DNA from 3 places in the Qipengyuania benthica genome. Region 3 is predicted to be linked to each of the others. Evidence: predicted binding sites of a transcription regulator. Region 3 holds the regulator's gene; each other region holds the start of a gene.

Region 1 (5,477 bases), on a different contig from region 3:
CTCTAAAGACCCAGCAGGCGTCCGATCAGGATCAGCGCCATTGCCCCCAGAATGCTGCTCAGGCATCCCGGGCGGTCGAACCCTCCGCGTCCGCGATGGAACGCCAGTCCCGCCAGCAGCGACCCGCCTACGCCCAGCGCGATGGTGGTCAGCCAGCCCATTTCGACCTCGCCGGGATAGAAGAAGCGCGCCAGCGCCCCGATTATCAGCCCTGCCACGATGGCGCCGATGATGTTTAGCATTGGACATTCTCCCCCGGGTGCGGCGTATTGCGGGCAATCGGTTGTTTGCCGCGCAATGCATGCAAACCGCCGAACAGACAACGCATCAGGGAGGCTGCCTTGCCCAAGACTACCGCGAACGGCGTCGAGATTCATTACGAGGAACAGGGGGATCCGGCGAACCCGGCGATGCTGCTGATCATGGGGTTCGGCGCGCAGCTGACGCTGTGGCCCGACGAGCTGGTCGAGGGGCTGGCGGCGCGCGGCTTTCGCGTGATCCGCTACGACAATCGCGATGTCGGGCTGAGCCAGAAGTTCACCGGCCACAAGCCGCCCAGCCCCGCGCGGCAGGTGCTGATGGGCAAGATCGGGTTCAAGCCCAAGGTGCCCTACACGCTCGCCGATCTGGCCGACGACGCAATCGGTCTGCTCGATGCGCTGGGCATCGCCAAGGCGCATATCGTCGGGGCGAGCATGGGCGGGATGATCGCGCAGCATGTCGCCGCGCGGCATCCGACCCGCTGCCTGTCGCTCACTTCGGTATTTTCCACCACCGGCAATCCCAGGCTGCCCTCGGCCAAGAAGGAAGCGCTCGAGGCGCTGACCAAGCGGCCCGAGAGCACGGATGAAGCGGTGCTGGTCGAGCACGGCAAATATCTCGCCCGCACGATCGGCTCGCCCGCCTATCCCACGCCCGAGGATCGCCTCCACGCGCGCACTCAGGCCTCGATCCGGCGCAGTCTCTATCCCGAAGGCCCGACCCGGCATCTGGCGGCGATTCTCCACGATGGCGACCGTCGCAAGATGCTGCGGACCATCGATCTGCCGACGCTGGTGCTCCACGGAGAGGCCGATCCGCTGGTTCCGGTCGAGGGCGGGCGCGACACCGCGGCGACGATACACGGCGCGCGGATCCGGACGATCCCCGGCTGGGGTCACGATCTGCCGCTCGAACTGGTCGACGACATCGCCGATGAGATCGCCAACCACGCGAAGCAGGCGGTACCCGCCTAGGGTATGAAAATTGCGGGCGGCGATTCGATCGCTTCAAGCGCTGCGCCAGGCGCTTTTGCCCGCAAAAATTTTTTCCCGGATTCATTTTGGCTCTTGCGCCGGAGCGAACCCCAGCTTGGTCCACGCGTCGCGGCGTTGCAGCGCTATAATACAGTCCGTGCGGATCGGCCCGGCCCGGCTTAATTCGGCATTCACCCTCTTGCGCGGACCTCGCTTCCGATTCAGTATCTAGTGGTTGGAATACGGGGGGTACCCACAAGACCTAGCGAAGGCGCGGTGCAGCACCCATTTCGGGTCATGCCCCGTCCGGGATCCGGTTCGGGGGACAAGACGGGGATAAGTTTTGATATCCCGGCGGTCCCGAACTGCTAGGCTGGGGCCTCTCGCCGAGTCGAACACGAGTCGAACACAAGCGGAACGGATCGCACCCTTCCGCAGCATGAAACGGTGGGGCTGCAATGGATTTCAGAAACGGGAACGATGGCGCGATGAACCTCGATGGCGAGACGCAGGAATTCGACGACGCGCAGGTTTCCGCCAACGCCGGTGCCAACGCTGACGCCGACACTGGCGCCAACACAGGCACCCACGCAGCCAACCACACAAGCACCAACACAGACGATGCGAAGCTATCGGGAAGAGCGGTCGAAATGGAACGAAGCGATACAGGCAGCGAAGCCCTGATCGAGGATGGCGCCAGCCGCGCCGTGGCCGGTGCGTTGGCGCAGGCCGCCAGGACCAACGCCGCGAACGCCGCCGAAGCTGCGGCCGAGCACGACAGCAAGAAGATCCTCGACCGCCGGTTCGACATCGTCACCGATTCCGCGCGCGATGCGGAGCTGACCGAGTTCGGCAAGGAAACGCTCAACGATCGCTATCTGCTGCCCGGCGAGACCTATCAGGATCTCTTCGCCCGCGTCGCCGACGCCTATGCCGACGACCAGGAACATGCGCAGCGGCTCTACGACTACATCTCGCGGCTGTGGTTCATGCCCGCCACCCCGGTGCTGTCCAATGGCGGCACCCACCGCGGGCTGCCGATCTCCTGCTATCTCAACTCGGTCGACGACAGCCTCGAGGGCATCGTCAACACCTGGAACGAGAACGTCTGGCTGGCGAGCAAGGGCGGCGGAATCGGCACCTATTGGGGCAGCGTCCGCGGGATCGGCGAGCCGGTCGGATTGAACGGCAAGACCAGCGGCATCATCCCCTTCGTGCGGGTGATGGATTCGCTGACGCTGGCGATCAGCCAGGGTTCGCTGCGGCGCGGTTCGGCGGCCTGCTACCTCGACGTCTCGCACCCCGAGATCGAGGAATTTCTCGAGATCCGCAAACCATCGGGCGATTTCAACCGCAAGGCGCTCAATCTGCATCACGGCGTGCTGCTGACCGACGCCTTCATGGAAGCGGTGCGCAGCGGCAGCGAGTTCGATCTGGTCAGCCCGCGCGATGGCTCGGTGCGCAAGACCATCGATGCGCGCTCGCTGTTCCAGAAGCTGGTCGAAACCCGGCTGGCGACGGGCGAGCCCTATATCGTCTTCTCCGACACGGTGAACCGGATGATGCCCAAGCATCACCGCGAGCTGGGGCTCAAGGTCTCGACCTCGAACCTGTGCTCGGAAATCACCCTGCCGACGGGGCGCGACCATCTCGGCAACGATCGCACTGCGGTGTGCTGCCTGTCCTCGCTCAACCTCGAGAAATGGGACGAGTGGCAGGGCGACAAGCAGTTCGTCGAGGACGTCATGCGCTTCCTCGACAACGTCCTGCAGGACTATATCGACCGCGCGCCCGAAGAGATGGCGCGGGCCAAATATTCGGCGATGCGCGAGCGCAGCGTCGGCATGGGCGTGATGGGCTTCCACTCCTTCCTCCAGCAGAAGGGCATCGGCTTCGAAAGCCCGATGGCCAAGGTCTGGAATTTGAAGATGTTCAAGCACATCAGCGCCAAGGCCGAGGAAGCCAGCATGGTACTCGCCAAGGAGCGCGGGCCGTGCCCCGATGCCGAGGAAACCGGCGCGATGGAGCGGTTCTCCTGCAAGATGGCGATCGCGCCGACCGCGTCGATCAGCATCATCTGCGGCGGCACCAGCGCCTGCATCGAGCCGATCCCCGCCAATATCTACACCCACAAGACGCTGTCGGGCAGCTTCATCGTCAAGAATCCCTATCTGGAGAAGATTCTCGACAAGAAGAGCAAGAATTCCAACAACGTCTGGAATTCGATCCTCGAGAAGGGCGGCTCGGTCCAGCATCTCGACTTCCTCACCGAGGAGGAGAAGGCGACCTTCAAGACCAGCTTCGAGATCGACCAGCGCTGGCTGCTCGAATTCGCTGCCGATCGCTCGCCCTTCATCGATCAGGCGCAGAGCCTCAACCTGTTCATCCCCGCCGATGTCGACAAATGGGACCTGATGATGCTGCACTTCCAGGCCTGGGAGAAAGGCATCAAATCGCTCTATTACCTGCGTTCCAAGAGCGTGCAGCGCGCGGGCTTCGCGGGCGGGGTCGAGGCCGACAACACTGCCGACGCGGCCAAGATCGAGCTGATGGCGGGGCTGGGCGAGCAGACCGATTACGAGGAATGCCTGTCCTGCCAGTGATGGCCGGCCAGTAGCGGCGGGGGGGCGACCCTCCAGCACGCAAAAACCCCGGCGGCACCGCATGGTGCGCCGGGGTTTTTCATGACCTGCCGATCCGTTAGGACCGGTGGTTTCAAAGTTCGGCTCGGGTCAGGCCGTCACGTTCGCCTTGTTGCCCAGGCCCGCGGGGATGACCGCGCTTTCCTTGAGATAGATGCGGTTGTCGTCGATCTTCTCGACGTCGTTCGTCGACAGATAGTGGTGCATGCTGTCGGCGGCATCGCTCTTGGTCAGCTTGATCTTGTCGTCCTCGACCTCGTCGACGGTTCCGACATGATCGCCCTTGGCGTTTGCGACTTCCATGTGTTCCTTGATGCGAATCTTCTCGAACATATATTCTCCAATCTTTTAAAGTGCTTATACCCTATCAACGGGCGAGCGGCGGACTCCGTTCCTCGCTTCGTCGGCGCTGAGCAACGGCTCGCGCGGCAAGCGCGGGACGGAGTGCCGAACGGGCGGTTCAGGCGCCGCCGAGCGGGCGTTTGGCGTCGGCCTGCGCCTTGCGCGCGGGCTCGCTCGAGGTTTCGCCCACGACCGCCCCATCCTTCGCAGCGCGCTTCCCGGTCGCGACGTCCTGCTCCGCCGTGCCCCGCTCGTTGCGGCTGTTGCCATAGCCGGTCTGCGCGCCACCCGAGCCAGGGCTGTTCGAGGCATCGTCGCTCCGCGGCTCTTGCCGGCGGGTCTCGCCTTCGCGCGGGCCGGTGCGGTCGGGCTCGCCCGGCGCGGTGTCGTTCGAGAGCGTGACGTTGCGGCTGTCGGTCGGTTCGTATTGTCCCATGGGTGCGTCTCCTTCACCCCATCAACGGCTCGCGGCCCCCGCCCGTTCCGCCATTCGTCGCAGGAAACACCCGCTTCCGGCCTGCTTCCGGCCTTCTACCGGCGCGCCCGCCTGCGCCGATCTGCGCCCATCCGAAGCCCGGCGCTTTTTCGGCTCCCATGTGCTATGCGCGCGCAGCCCGTTCGCTGCGAACGGCCAAGGTGAGGGGTTATCCCGATGCGTCCCGTTCCGCTTCGTGCCACGCTGGCCGCGCCCGTGCTGGCGCTGGCGCTGGGCGCTGCGCCCGCCTGGGCTCAGCCCCACACTGCCGCGATTTCGAATGTCGAAGCCGCCGGGGATGCATCGGATCATCCGGACGATGCCGATCTGCCCGCAGATCCCGCGGCGCAGATACTGGCCGACCGCATCCACCACGCATTTTCCACCCGCGACGCAGCCTTGTTGCTCAGCCTCGCCAAGTGGGACGGAGTGGACGAGGAGGTGCGCGAAAGGTTCAGCGATTTCGTCACGAGGCTGGTCGAACAGGACATCCAAGGCGTGGCGCTCGAACCGCTCGGCGACGATCCCGCCACGTTCGAACACCGGGGCCGGACATACGGCAAGAACGGCGAACCGCTCGGTCGGGTGACGATCGCCTTCGTGGTCGAACCGCCGACGGTTTCGGAACGGCTGCACTGGTCGTACGGCGTGGAGGACGGGACGGCGCTGATCCTGCTCGACGTGCCGGTGGCGGGCGCGCAATAGCCGTCGGGCTCCGCTCGCGATCAGCCGGTCCCGGCCTGTCCGAGCCGCAGCTTTGCGGGCGCGATGCGAGCCCGGTCA
Region 2 (5,477 bases), 240 kb from region 3:
CGCCCCCGGGGGCAACATCGCACCCGGCCCCTTTCCCTTTGCCATCCGCCGTCCTAAGTGGCCGTCATCATGGCCCGTCCCAAGCCCGCCACTTTCGACAAGCAGAAGACCGTCGCCGACAACCGGCGCGTGCGGTTCGACTATCACGTCGAGGACACGCTCGAAGCCGGACTGGCGCTGTCCGGTACCGAGGTGAAGGCGCTGCGCGCAGGCCAGGCCTCGATCAAGGAAAGCTATGCCGAGATCCGCGGCGGGCAGGTCTGGCTGGTCAACGCCAACATTCCCGAATACGCGCATGGCAACCGCGAGAACCACGAGCCCAAGCGCCCGCGCAAGCTGTTGCTGCACGAGCGCGAGATCGAACGCCTGTTCGGCGCGATCGAGCGCAAGGGCATGACGCTGGTGCCGCTGTCGGTCTATTTCAACTCGACCGGCCGCGCGAAGGTCGAGCTGGCGCTGGCCAAGGGAAAGCAGGCGCACGACAAGCGCCAGACGATCAAGGATCGCGATTGGCAGAGGGACAAGGCGCGCCTGATGCGCGACCGCGGCTAGCCGCTTCGCGTTGTACGCACAATCTGTGGGTTGAATTCACGCAGCCGACAGGCCCGTGCCCCTAATCACCCAAGCTCGGATGCTCTTCATGCCGCCAACCTTTTCAGCCCCCTTGCGTCGCGCCATTTGGCGGCACAATGCTGCGGCGAAGCGATGAGCAGTCGGCGATCCAAGACCTTTTTGGCGGACTTTCTCCGCAAGCATATGCCGACGCGCGAGCAGATGGCGCGCAACAAATATCTGCAGCCGATCGGTCACCGCTTCCTCAGCCCGGAGCTGTGGCGGTTCACCCGGCGCTCGGTACCGCGGGGGGTCGCGCTCGGCCTGTTTGCTGCATTCATCGTGCCGTTGGGGCAAATATTCCTCGCTGCGTTCCTCGCGCTGCCATCCCGGGCCAATGTGCCGCTCGCGGCAGCGGTCACCTTCGTGACGAATCCGTTCACCTTCCCTTTCTGGGTGCTGGTGGCCAATAAGGTCGGCGCCACCGTCCTCAATATCGACGCCGCGGTCGGCGTCGGGGCTGCGTCCGAAATTGCCCACGACCGGGGGCCTCTGGCGGAGCTCTTCGAGATGGCGGGCACTACCGCGTTCGGCTTCATCGTCTTGGCGGTCGTGGGCGCGGCCTTGGGTTATCTTATCGCCGGGTTCGTCTGGCGAAATCTGGTGATACGTCGGCGCAAAAAGCGGCTCGATTCTATGGATGGGACGATTGTCCGATCAAAGGCGGAGGACGCATGATGACCGCGAACGAGGACGGTCTTTTGCGCCTGCCCCCGATCCCGCTGCTCATCGGCCTGCTGATTGCCATGGTTCTGTCGGCCGGGTTGCTCTGGCTGATAGGGTCGAGCGGTCTAATCGCGACTGCCTACGCCGGGGGGCTGCTCACTCTCGTGCTGGGCCTGCTGTTGGCCGGTCGCTTGAAGGCCACACAGACCGTGATCGATCTCGCGCCGCCCGATTGGTCGGTGACCCATGCGGCGATCGAGAACAAGCGGACCGCCATTGCGATCACCGATCGTGCGAACCGGTTGACCTGTGCCAATTCCACCTACCGCCACTGGTTCGGTATGGACGCGGAGCCGCAGGCGCTGGCTCTGGACGAGCATGGGCGGGAGGCCGCCAACGCTGCCGCGCGGGCGGCATGGCGCGACGGTGTCGGCGAGGCCGAGGCGCTTCGTCTCGCTCATGGCGAACGGACTTTTCGCGTTGCGGTAGAGCGCAGCGGGCGCGGCGAGAACTATCTGATCTGGCGGTTCAACGAGATCGTCGAGCACCGCAGCTACGACGGGTTGGGGGAGCGCATTTCCGGGCCATTCGGCGCGACGATATCGCGCGCCGGGCTGGAGGTCGCTCTGGTCGCGCCCGATGGCGTCGTGATCGACCACACCCCGGGGCTGGCCGAGCGGACGACCGGCAATGCGGAACGCTCGCTCTCGGGGAAGGATTTCGTCCAGCTGCTTCGTTCCGACGACCGCGACCGGATATATTTCGCCCGCGAAGGGCAGCAGGGATCGCCGCAGACTCTGGTTCACATCCCGCTCGACGAGCCCGGCCGCAGGCAGGTGAGCGGTGCCGACGAGGCGCCGTCGCTGATGTTGTTGGTCGACAGCAGCGTGGGGGTCGGCGGCTCTTGGGAGGGCAGCGGGCGCGCGGCGGTTCCGCAGCTCGAAGCCTTGCTTTCGGCATTGCCGCTGGGGCTGGCGTTGACCGACCGCGACGGCCGCTTCCTGTTCGCCAATAAGGCGTTCTTGCGCGCTATCGATCGGGAAAAATCCGGTCTGCCCCAATTTCCCTCCGACCTTGTCGTCGCCGAAGACAAGGCGGCGATCTCCGACACCGTACGACGCTTTGCCAAGGGCGTCGCGGCGAGCGGCGACATGGCGGTGCGACTGGGGGGCGACAAGGAAGAGCCGGTGAGCATCGGGCTTGCCGGGGTGCGCGGGCTGGGCGATGCGGCGGTCCTCCTGTCCTTGTCCGACTCGACGGAAGAGAAGCGCCTGAGGCGCCAGGTCGCGCAGGCCACCAAGATGCAGGCGGTGGGTCAGCTGGCAGGCGGCGTGGCGCATGATTTCAACAATGTGCTCACTGCGATCATCGGCTATTGCGACCTTATGCTGCTGCGCCACACGCCGGGCGACAGCGATTACGACGACATCCAGCAGATCAAGGCCAATTCAAACCGCGCCGCCTCGCTCACTCGCCAGCTGCTCGCCTTCAGCCGCCAGCAGACGCTGCGCCCGGTGGTGTTGCAGATGCCCGACGTGGTCAGCGAGGTGAGCCAATTGCTCAAGCGGCTGATGGGCGGCAAGGTCGAGTTCTCCGTTCGCCACGATCGCGAACTGGGGCCCGTTCGCGCCGACCCGCAGCAACTCGAGCAGGTCATCATCAATCTCGCGGTGAACGCTCGGGATGCCATGCAGGCCTATGCCGAGCGTAAGGGTCAGCCCGATCTCAAGGGTAGGCTGACGCTGGCGACGCGGCACGTCTCGGCGCGCGACGTGCGCAAGATGGGCATCGATATCATGCCCGCCAACGACTACACCGTCCTCATCGTCCAGGACACCGGCGGGGGCATACCCGAGAACGTGATCAACAAGATCTTCGAGCCCTTCTTCACGACCAAGGAGCAGGGCAAGGGCACGGGGCTGGGGCTTTCGACCGTCTACGGCATCGTCAAGCAATCCAACGGTTTCATCTTTGCCGACAATGTTCCGGGTCCTGACGGATCGCCTGTGGGCGCGCGGTTCACTGTCTATCTGCCGGTCCATAAGGGCGAAATGCCGGCTCCGCGGCAGCGCGAGGAGGTGGACGATGCCAAGGCCAGCGACTGGTCGGGCGGAGGCAATCTGCTGCTGGTGGAAGACGAGGACATGGTTCGCGCTGTGGCCGAGCGCGCTTTGACCCGCGCGGGCTACTCGGTCACCTCTGCCGCCGATGGCGAGGCCGGGCTCGCGGCGGTGGCCAACAGCGGGATCGAATTCGACCTCATCGTCTCGGATGTCGTGATGCCGGCGATGGACGGCCCGGCGATGGCGCGCGCGGTTCGCAGGGTGAAACCCAAGATCCCCATCCTGTTCATGTCGGGCTATGCCGAGGAACAGCTGCGCAACGACATCGATATCGAGAATATGCACTTCATTCCCAAGCCGTTCAGCGTCCAGCAGATCAACGCGAAAGTCGCCGAGGTGCTGAGCGAACAGGGCCAATTCGAGAGCTGAACTTCCGCTCGGACCGAATTTTTACGTTCCACTCTTGTTCTGCCGGAACAAAAGCGGTACACACTCTTTCGTTGATGAGTCGGCAGCGACTCTGGTCAAGCGCAGGAGGGAATGTCATGGCGGCAAGTCTGAAGCTCGTAAAAGACAAGGAAGTCGACGTGGACCGTCAAAAGGCACTCGATGCCGCACTTGCGCAGATCGATCGCGCATTCGGCAAGGGCTCGGCGATGAAGCTGGGCCAGAAGGAAGCGATGAGCATCGAGTCGATCTCGACGGGATCGCTCGGGCTCGACATTGCGCTCGGCGTCGGCGGCCTGCCCAAGGGGCGCGTGATCGAAGTCTATGGGCCGGAAAGCTCGGGCAAGACCACGCTCGCGCTGCATGTCATCGCCGAGGCGCAGAAGGGCGGGGGCACCGCCGCCTTCGTCGATGCCGAGCATGCGCTCGATCCGGTCTATGCCAAGAAGCTGGGGGTCGATATCGACGAATTGATCGTCTCGCAGCCGGACACCGGCGAGCAGGCGCTCGAGATCGTCGATACGCTGGTCCGCTCGAACGCGATCGACGTGCTGGTGATCGATTCGGTCGCCGCGCTGGTGCCGCGCGCCGAGATCGAGGGCGAGATGGGCGACAGCCATGTCGGGCTCCAGGCCCGCCTGATGAGCCAGTCGCTGCGCAAGCTGACCGGCTCGATCAGCCGCTCGAAATGCATGGTGATCTTCATCAACCAGCTGCGCATGAAGATCGGCGTCATGTACGGCAATCCCGAGACCACCACCGGCGGGAACGCGCTCAAGTTCTACGCGTCGGTCCGGCTCGACATCCGCCGCACCGGACAGATCAAGGATCGCGACGATATCGTCGGCAATTCCACCCGCGTCAAAGTGGTCAAGAACAAGGTCGCACCGCCGTTCAAACAGGTCGAATTCGACATCATGTATGGCGAGGGCATCTCCAAGATCGGCGAGATTCTCGATCTCGGCGTCAAGGCCGGGATCGTCGAGAAATCGGGTTCCTGGTTCAGCTACGACAGCATCCGGATCGGGCAGGGCCGCGAAAACGCCAAGACCTATCTGAAGGAGAACCCCGAAGTTTGCGACCGGTTGGAAGCCGCCATTCGCGGCCGCACCGACGAAGTCGCCGAGAAGATGATGACCGGTCCTGACGCGGAGGACTGAACGCATCTTCTCAAGCGGACGCCGCAGCCGTCACCCCCGGCTGTCCCCATAAGCGGTGTCCGGACACGCGGAAAGCCGCCGTGCGCAAGGACAGACCCTCCAAGGCCTCTTGTCGCGGCGGCTTTTCGCTGCGTGTCTCGCTGTGCGTCCCGCCGGGTGTTCAGGCCGCGAGGGCCCGAAGGGCGGCTGTCGGATGATCTCACATGGTAGTGGCCCCGCCGGTGCGGATGGCATAGGCTCGGTCGCGAACCATCACCCGAACCAGCGCCAGCGTCCGAACCAGTCAGGAATCCCAGCATGACCATCACCGTCCACCATCTCAACAACAGCCGTTCTCAGCGGATCCTCTGGCTGCTCGAGGAATTAGGCGCCGATTACACGATCGTCCCTTACCAGCGCGACGCCACCACCAATCTCGCGCCGCCCGAACTCAAGCAGGCGCACCCGCTCGGCAAATCGCCGGTGATCGAGGACGAGGGCCGGATGATCTCCGAAAGCGCCGCGATAATCCAGTATCTGTGCGAGCGGC
Region 3 (5,477 bases):
GAAGGCGCGCGAATCCGGCTGCGGGCACGGCTGATGCCACCGGCATCGCCGATCCTGCCGGGGACCTATGATTTCGCCCGCGCCGCCTGGTTCGAGGGCTTTGCCGCGACGGGATCGCTGATCGGCGACATCGAACTGGTCGAACCTGCCACCCAGGACGACGCGCTGGCGCTCGCGCAGCGACGGCTCAGCGCGCATGTCCGCGAGAGACTGGACGGATCGCCGGGGACGATCGCCGCAGCCTTCGCGAGTGGCGATCGCGGCTCGATCGCGGAGGGGGACGATGCGGCGATGCGCGACTCGGGGCTCTACCATCTGCTCTCGATCAGCGGCGTCCATGTCAGCGCGGTGATCGCCGCAGCGTTCTTTCTCGCGATGAAGCTGCTGGGGGCGTGGCCATGGCTGGTGCTGCGGGTGCGTCTGCCGCTGGTCGCCGCCGGCATCGGGGCGTTCGCGGGGATCGGCTATACGCTGCTGACCGGTGCCGAGGTGCCCACGGTGCGCAGCTGCATCGGGGCCTTGCTGGTACTTCTGGCGATCGCATTGGGGCGTGAGCCGCTGTCGATGCGGATGGTCGCGGTCGCGGCATTCGCGGTGCTGCTGCTTTGGCCCGAGGCGCTGGTGGGGCCCAGCTTCCAGATGAGCTTTTCCGCAGTGATCGCCATCGTGGCATTGAGCGGCGCGGGCTGGGTCAAGCGCTTCCTCGCCGCGCGCGAGGAGAGCTGGCTCGCGAGAACGGGGAGACGCGTGGCGATCCTGTTCCTCACCGGCCTGCTGATCGAATTCGCGCTGATGCCGGTGGTGCTGTTCCATTTCCACCGCGCCGGTTTCTACGGAGCCTTCGCCAATGTAGTGGGAATCCCACTCGTGACATTCGTCACGATGCCGCTGCTTGCGCTGGCGCTGATGCTCGATCTGGTCGGCCTCGGGCAGCCGGTGTGGTGGCTGGTGGGACAATCCCTCGACCTGCTGCTTGCGCTTGCGCGCTTCGTTGCCGAACAACCCGGAGCGGTGCAGTTGATGCCGCAGATGCGCCTGGGCACGCTGCTGGTGATGTTGGCCGGGCTTTTGTGGATCGCCCTATGGCGGGGACGGGTGCGCGCCTGGGGCCTAGTGCCGGTGGTGCTCGGGGTGGGAATGTTCCTTGCCACGCCCAAGGCCGATTTGCTGATCACTCGCGACGGGCGCCACCTCGGCATCGTCGGCGAGGACGAGCGTTTGCTGGTCCTGCGCGAAAGCCGCAGCTCCTACGCACGTGACAATCTGCTCGAGATGGCGGGTTCCGATGGAGCAGTGATCCCGCTCGACCGCTGGCCGCAGGCGCGTTGCACGCCGGAATTCTGCACCATCACACTGCGCCGCAGGGAACGTGTCTGGCATGTGCTGATCGGACGAAATCGCCAAATGGTCGAGGAGCGCGCGCTCGCGGCGGCCTGCGATCGTGCGCATATCGTGGTGGCCGACCGGTTCCTCCCGCGCAGCTGCCGCCCGCTGTGGCTCAAGGCCGACCGGCGGTTTCTCGAGCGCGAGGGCGGGACACTGGTCTATCTCGCGGATGGCGAAGTGCGCACGGTGGCACAAAGCCAGGGCACGCATGGCTGGTGGCGTGGAACACCCGACTGACGTGGCGCTCGGCGGCGCTCAGTGGTAGCGGCGCAGGAGCCCCGCGAGCCTGCCCTGGACCTGCACCTGCTCCGCACGATAGACCTGCGGCTCGTAGGAGGAATTGGCCGGGTCCAGCGTGATCCGACCGTCCTGCCGGCGCAGATATTTGAGCGTCGCTTCCTCGTTATCGACCAGAGCCACGACGATTTCGCCATCGCGCGCCGTATCGGTGCGGCGGATGAGCGCGAAATCGCCGTCGAAAATCCCCGCCTCGATCATGGAATCGCCCGAGACCTCGAGCGCATAATGGTCGCCGGGGCCGAGCAGCGCAGCGGGCACGGGAAGGCTGGTCTGCCCCTCGATCGCCTCGATCGGCGCGCCCGCAGCGATCCGTCCGTGCAGCGGAAGTTCGATTATGTCGTTGGCCGGTTCGCGCGCCACCGTTTTCGCGGCGAGTTGCGGCAAAACCGTATCATTGGCGGGCTTTGGGCTGCGGTTGGGGGGCACGGCGTCCTCGGGAGTACGGATCACCTCGAGCGCGCGTGCGCGGTTGGGCAGACGACGGATGAACCCGCGCTCCTCCAGTGCGCTGACAAGGCGATGGACACCCGATTTCGACTTGAGGTCGAGCGCTTCCTTCATCTCCTCGAAGGACGGAGAGATGCCGTTTTCTTCCAGCCGCAGCTGGATGAAGCGGATCAGCTCGTGTTGTTTGCGGGTCAGCATCGCATGGTCCTTGTGTCAGATGCCTGGCTTACCGGGCGAACGAACACGGAACAAGTACGAAACAAATGCAGCGCCGTCAAGCCCGCTCAGGAGAGGAGCAGGCAGGCGATGGGGTCGCCGGTCGTGGCTGCGGCGGCGTGCGGCGGACGGATCGCGAGCGCATCGGCCCGCCGCAGCGTGTGGAGCGCGCCGCTGTCCTGATTGTCGAGTGGGTGGATCGCGCCGCCGATGATCCTCGCGCGGACGAAATCCTGGCGATGGCCCACCGCAGGAAACGGCGCGCCCGCGGGCAGCAGGGTGGGCTGCGGAAGCGCCACGGCCGCGCCGAGCATGGTGCGCAGCAGCGGCAGGACCAGCATCTGCGCGGTGACGAAGGCAGAAACCGGATTACCGGGCAGGCCGACGGCGATGGACTTGCCGAGCCTCGCCACCATGACGGGCCTACCCGGGCGCATCGCGATGCGCCAGAAATCGACGCTGCCGCCTAGCCGCTTCAGCGCGGGCTGGATCAGATCGTGATCGCCCACCGATGCTCCGCCGGTGGTGATGACGACATCGGCATCGGCGTGCGCCGACAGAGCCTCGATCACTGCTTCGAGCCGGTCGGGAACGATGGCGGACGAAGCCGTATCGACCGGCAATTGTGCCAGCATCGCCCCAAGCATGATTCCATTGCTCGCCGGGAGATGCGCCGGGCTCGGCAGAGCCATGCCCGGTTCGACCAGTTCGTCTCCGGTGTCGAAGATCGCAACGCGTATTCGCCGATGGACTGGAAGCGTGCCATGCCCGGCCATCGCAGAAAGCGCGATCAACCGCGCGTCGATCATTTCACCTGCGGATGCCAGTGCTGTGCCGGGCATGAAATCATGTCCGGCACAGCGGATATGCGCGCCTCGACCGGGGGGACCCTCGCCGGTTAGCCGCAGCGTCTGTTCGTCGCGCTCGGCATCTTCCTGGACGAGGATCGTGTCGGCACCGGCAGGCAGGATCGCTCCGGTCGAGATCCTCGCCGCCTGACCGGGCTGCAGCATACCTTCGAACGGCCGTCCCGCCGCGCTTTCTCCCGCGAGGGACCAGGGGCCGGGCAGATCCACCCAGCGGATTGCGTAGCCGTCCATCGCCGACAGATCGGCAGCAGGCTGGCCGCGCACCGCGGTCAAGGGACGTGCGAGATAATGACCCAGGCAGCGCCCGAGCGGCAGTTCGACTACCGGGGTGGGGCGGGCGAGCGCCAGCAGGCGCTGCTGCGCTTCGGAGAGCGGCAGCAGGCCGGCGCCGCTCACGTGTCCTTGGCCAGCCACTCGCCCGATTTGCCGCCACTCTTGGCGAGCAGGCGCAGCGGACCGATGGTCATCCCCTTGTCGATCGCCTTGGCCATGTCGTAAATCGTGAGCAGGGCGGTGCTCGCGGCGGTCAGCGCCTCCATCTCGACGCCGGTCTTGCCGCTGGTGCGCACCTTGGCTTCGACCCGGATACCGATATCGACGTAGTAGAAATCCAGAGTGATACCGTCGATCGAAAGCGGATGGCACAAGGGGATCAGATCGCTGGTGCGCTTGGCCGCCATGATCCCGGCGACGCGTGCGGCGCCGAGCACATCGCCCTTCTTGATATCGCCCGCGCGGATCGCCGCGATAACCTCGGGCGCCATCGCTATGAACCCCTCGGCGATCGCTTCGCGCGCACTGTCGGGTTTGCCCGAGACATCGACCATCCGCGCGGCCCCCTCCGAGTCGAGATGGCTCAGCCCGCTCATCAGTTGGGCGTTCCGGTGAGCAGGCGGCGAGTGGCGTCCTCGATATCGCTCTGCCGCATGAGCGCTTCGCCGACGAGGAAACTGCGCACCCCGTGCCGCGCCATCCGCCGGCAGTCGTTGTGTGTGAAGATGCCGCTTTCGCAGACCACCATGCGGCCCTCCGGGATCAGCCGGGAGAGCCGTTCGGTCGTCGCCAGATCGATATCGAAACTGCGCAAATCGCGATTGTTGATCCCGATCAGACGCGAGCTGAGCTTGAGTGCTCGATCGAGCTCGGCCTCGTCGTGGACCTCGATCAGCACATCCATGCCATAGGCCAGAGCGGCGCTTTCGATCTCGGCCATCCGGGAATCGTCGAGCGCGGCGACGATGATCAGCACCGCGTCGGCACCCAGCGCGCGGCTTTCGGCGACCTGCCAGACATCGACCAGGAAATCCTTGCGCAGGCAAGGAAGCGCGCAAGCGGCGCGCGCCGCTACGAGGAAATCGTCATGTCCCTGGAAGTACGGACTGTCGGTGAGCACCGAGAGGCATGCGGCGCCGCCGGCCTGATAGGCGGCGGCATGCGCAGCGGGATCGAAATCCTCGCGGATCAGGCCCTTGGAAGGACTGGCGCGCTTGATCTCGGCGATCAGTCCGAAGCCGGTCTGCGAGGCCAGCGCCAAAGCCTTAGTGAAGCCGCGCGGCGCGCTTTGCTCGACCACCAGGCGCTCGAGCTCGTCAAGCGAGCGGTCTTGCCGGCGTCTGGCAACCTCGTCGCGCTTCACTGCGCAGATTTCCTGCAGCTTGTTCATGCTGCCGCCGCCATCGCGATCCAGCGCTCGAGCAAGCGCTCTGCAGCGCCGCTGTCGAGGGCCTCACGGGCGATCTCGGCGCCATCGCGCCAATCGGTTGCCTTGCCAGCGACGATCAGGGTCGCGGCCGCGTTGAACAATACGGCATCGCGATACGGACCAGGTGCGCCGGTCAGCAACTGCCGAAGCGCCTTGGCGTTGTGAGTGGCATCGCCGCCGCGGATCGCCTCGACGGAAGAATGGGGCAGCTGCGCCATTGCTGCGTCCACGCGGCGCATCTCGAAAACTCCGCCGCGCACATCCGCGAGCTCGTTGCCGCCCGCGAGGCTCAATTCGTCGATCCCCTCGTCACCCGAGGCGATGAAGGTGCGTTCGGTGCCCAGCCGCGCCTTGGCGGCGGCGTAGATGGGCACGTAGCCGGGGCGTGCGATACCGATCAGCTGGCGCCGGACGCCCGCCGGATTGGAGAGCGGCCCCATAAGGTTGAAGATCGTCCGCCTGCCGATGCGCTGACGGATCGGCTGAATGCGCGCCATTGCGGGATGGTGGTTCTTGGCGAACAGGAAGCAGATGCCGAGCTCGGCGAGCGATTTTTC

Evidence for each region. The regulator LexA, encoded in region 3, represses DNA repair genes until DNA is damaged. The targets are predictions, from matches to a motif close to GTTCCNCNCTTGTTCT.
Region 1: Q9K01_RS01510 (ribonucleoside-diphosphate reductase subunit alpha) is a predicted target of LexA. The motif match lies at 1,628-1,643, and genes of this name have one in related genera.
Region 2: recA (recombinase RecA) is a predicted target of LexA. The motif match lies at 3,796-3,811, and genes of this name have one in related genera.

The regions. Positions count from the first base shown of each region.
Region 1 covers NZ_JAVAIL010000001.1:306,515-311,991, forward strand. The annotation lists gene Q9K01_RS01500 (GlsB/YeaQ/YmgE family stress response membrane protein) at 3-242, opposite strand; gene Q9K01_RS01505 (alpha/beta fold hydrolase) at 342-1,235, shown strand; gene Q9K01_RS01510 (ribonucleoside-diphosphate reductase subunit alpha) at 1,694-3,838, shown strand; gene Q9K01_RS01515 (DUF2171 domain-containing protein) at 3,968-4,210, opposite strand; gene Q9K01_RS01520 (hypothetical protein) at 4,338-4,655, opposite strand; gene Q9K01_RS01525 (hypothetical protein) at 4,872-5,399, shown strand.
Region 2 covers NZ_JAVAIL010000002.1:686,542-692,018, reverse strand. The annotation lists gene smpB (SsrA-binding protein SmpB) at 70-552, shown strand; gene Q9K01_RS08575 (DUF2062 domain-containing protein) at 757-1,290, shown strand; gene Q9K01_RS08570 (hybrid sensor histidine kinase/response regulator) at 1,290-3,770, shown strand; gene recA (recombinase RecA) at 3,887-4,948, shown strand; gene Q9K01_RS08560 (glutathione S-transferase family protein) at 5,246-5,477, shown strand, end outside.
Region 3 covers NZ_JAVAIL010000002.1:449,247-454,723, reverse strand. The annotation lists gene Q9K01_RS07475 (ComEC/Rec2 family competence protein) at 1-1,623, shown strand, start outside; gene lexA (transcriptional repressor LexA) at 1,642-2,331, opposite strand; gene Q9K01_RS07465 (molybdopterin molybdotransferase MoeA) at 2,418-3,614, opposite strand; gene moaC (cyclic pyranopterin monophosphate synthase MoaC) at 3,611-4,087, opposite strand; gene trpC (indole-3-glycerol phosphate synthase TrpC) at 4,087-4,881, opposite strand; gene trpD (anthranilate phosphoribosyltransferase) at 4,878-5,477, opposite strand, start outside.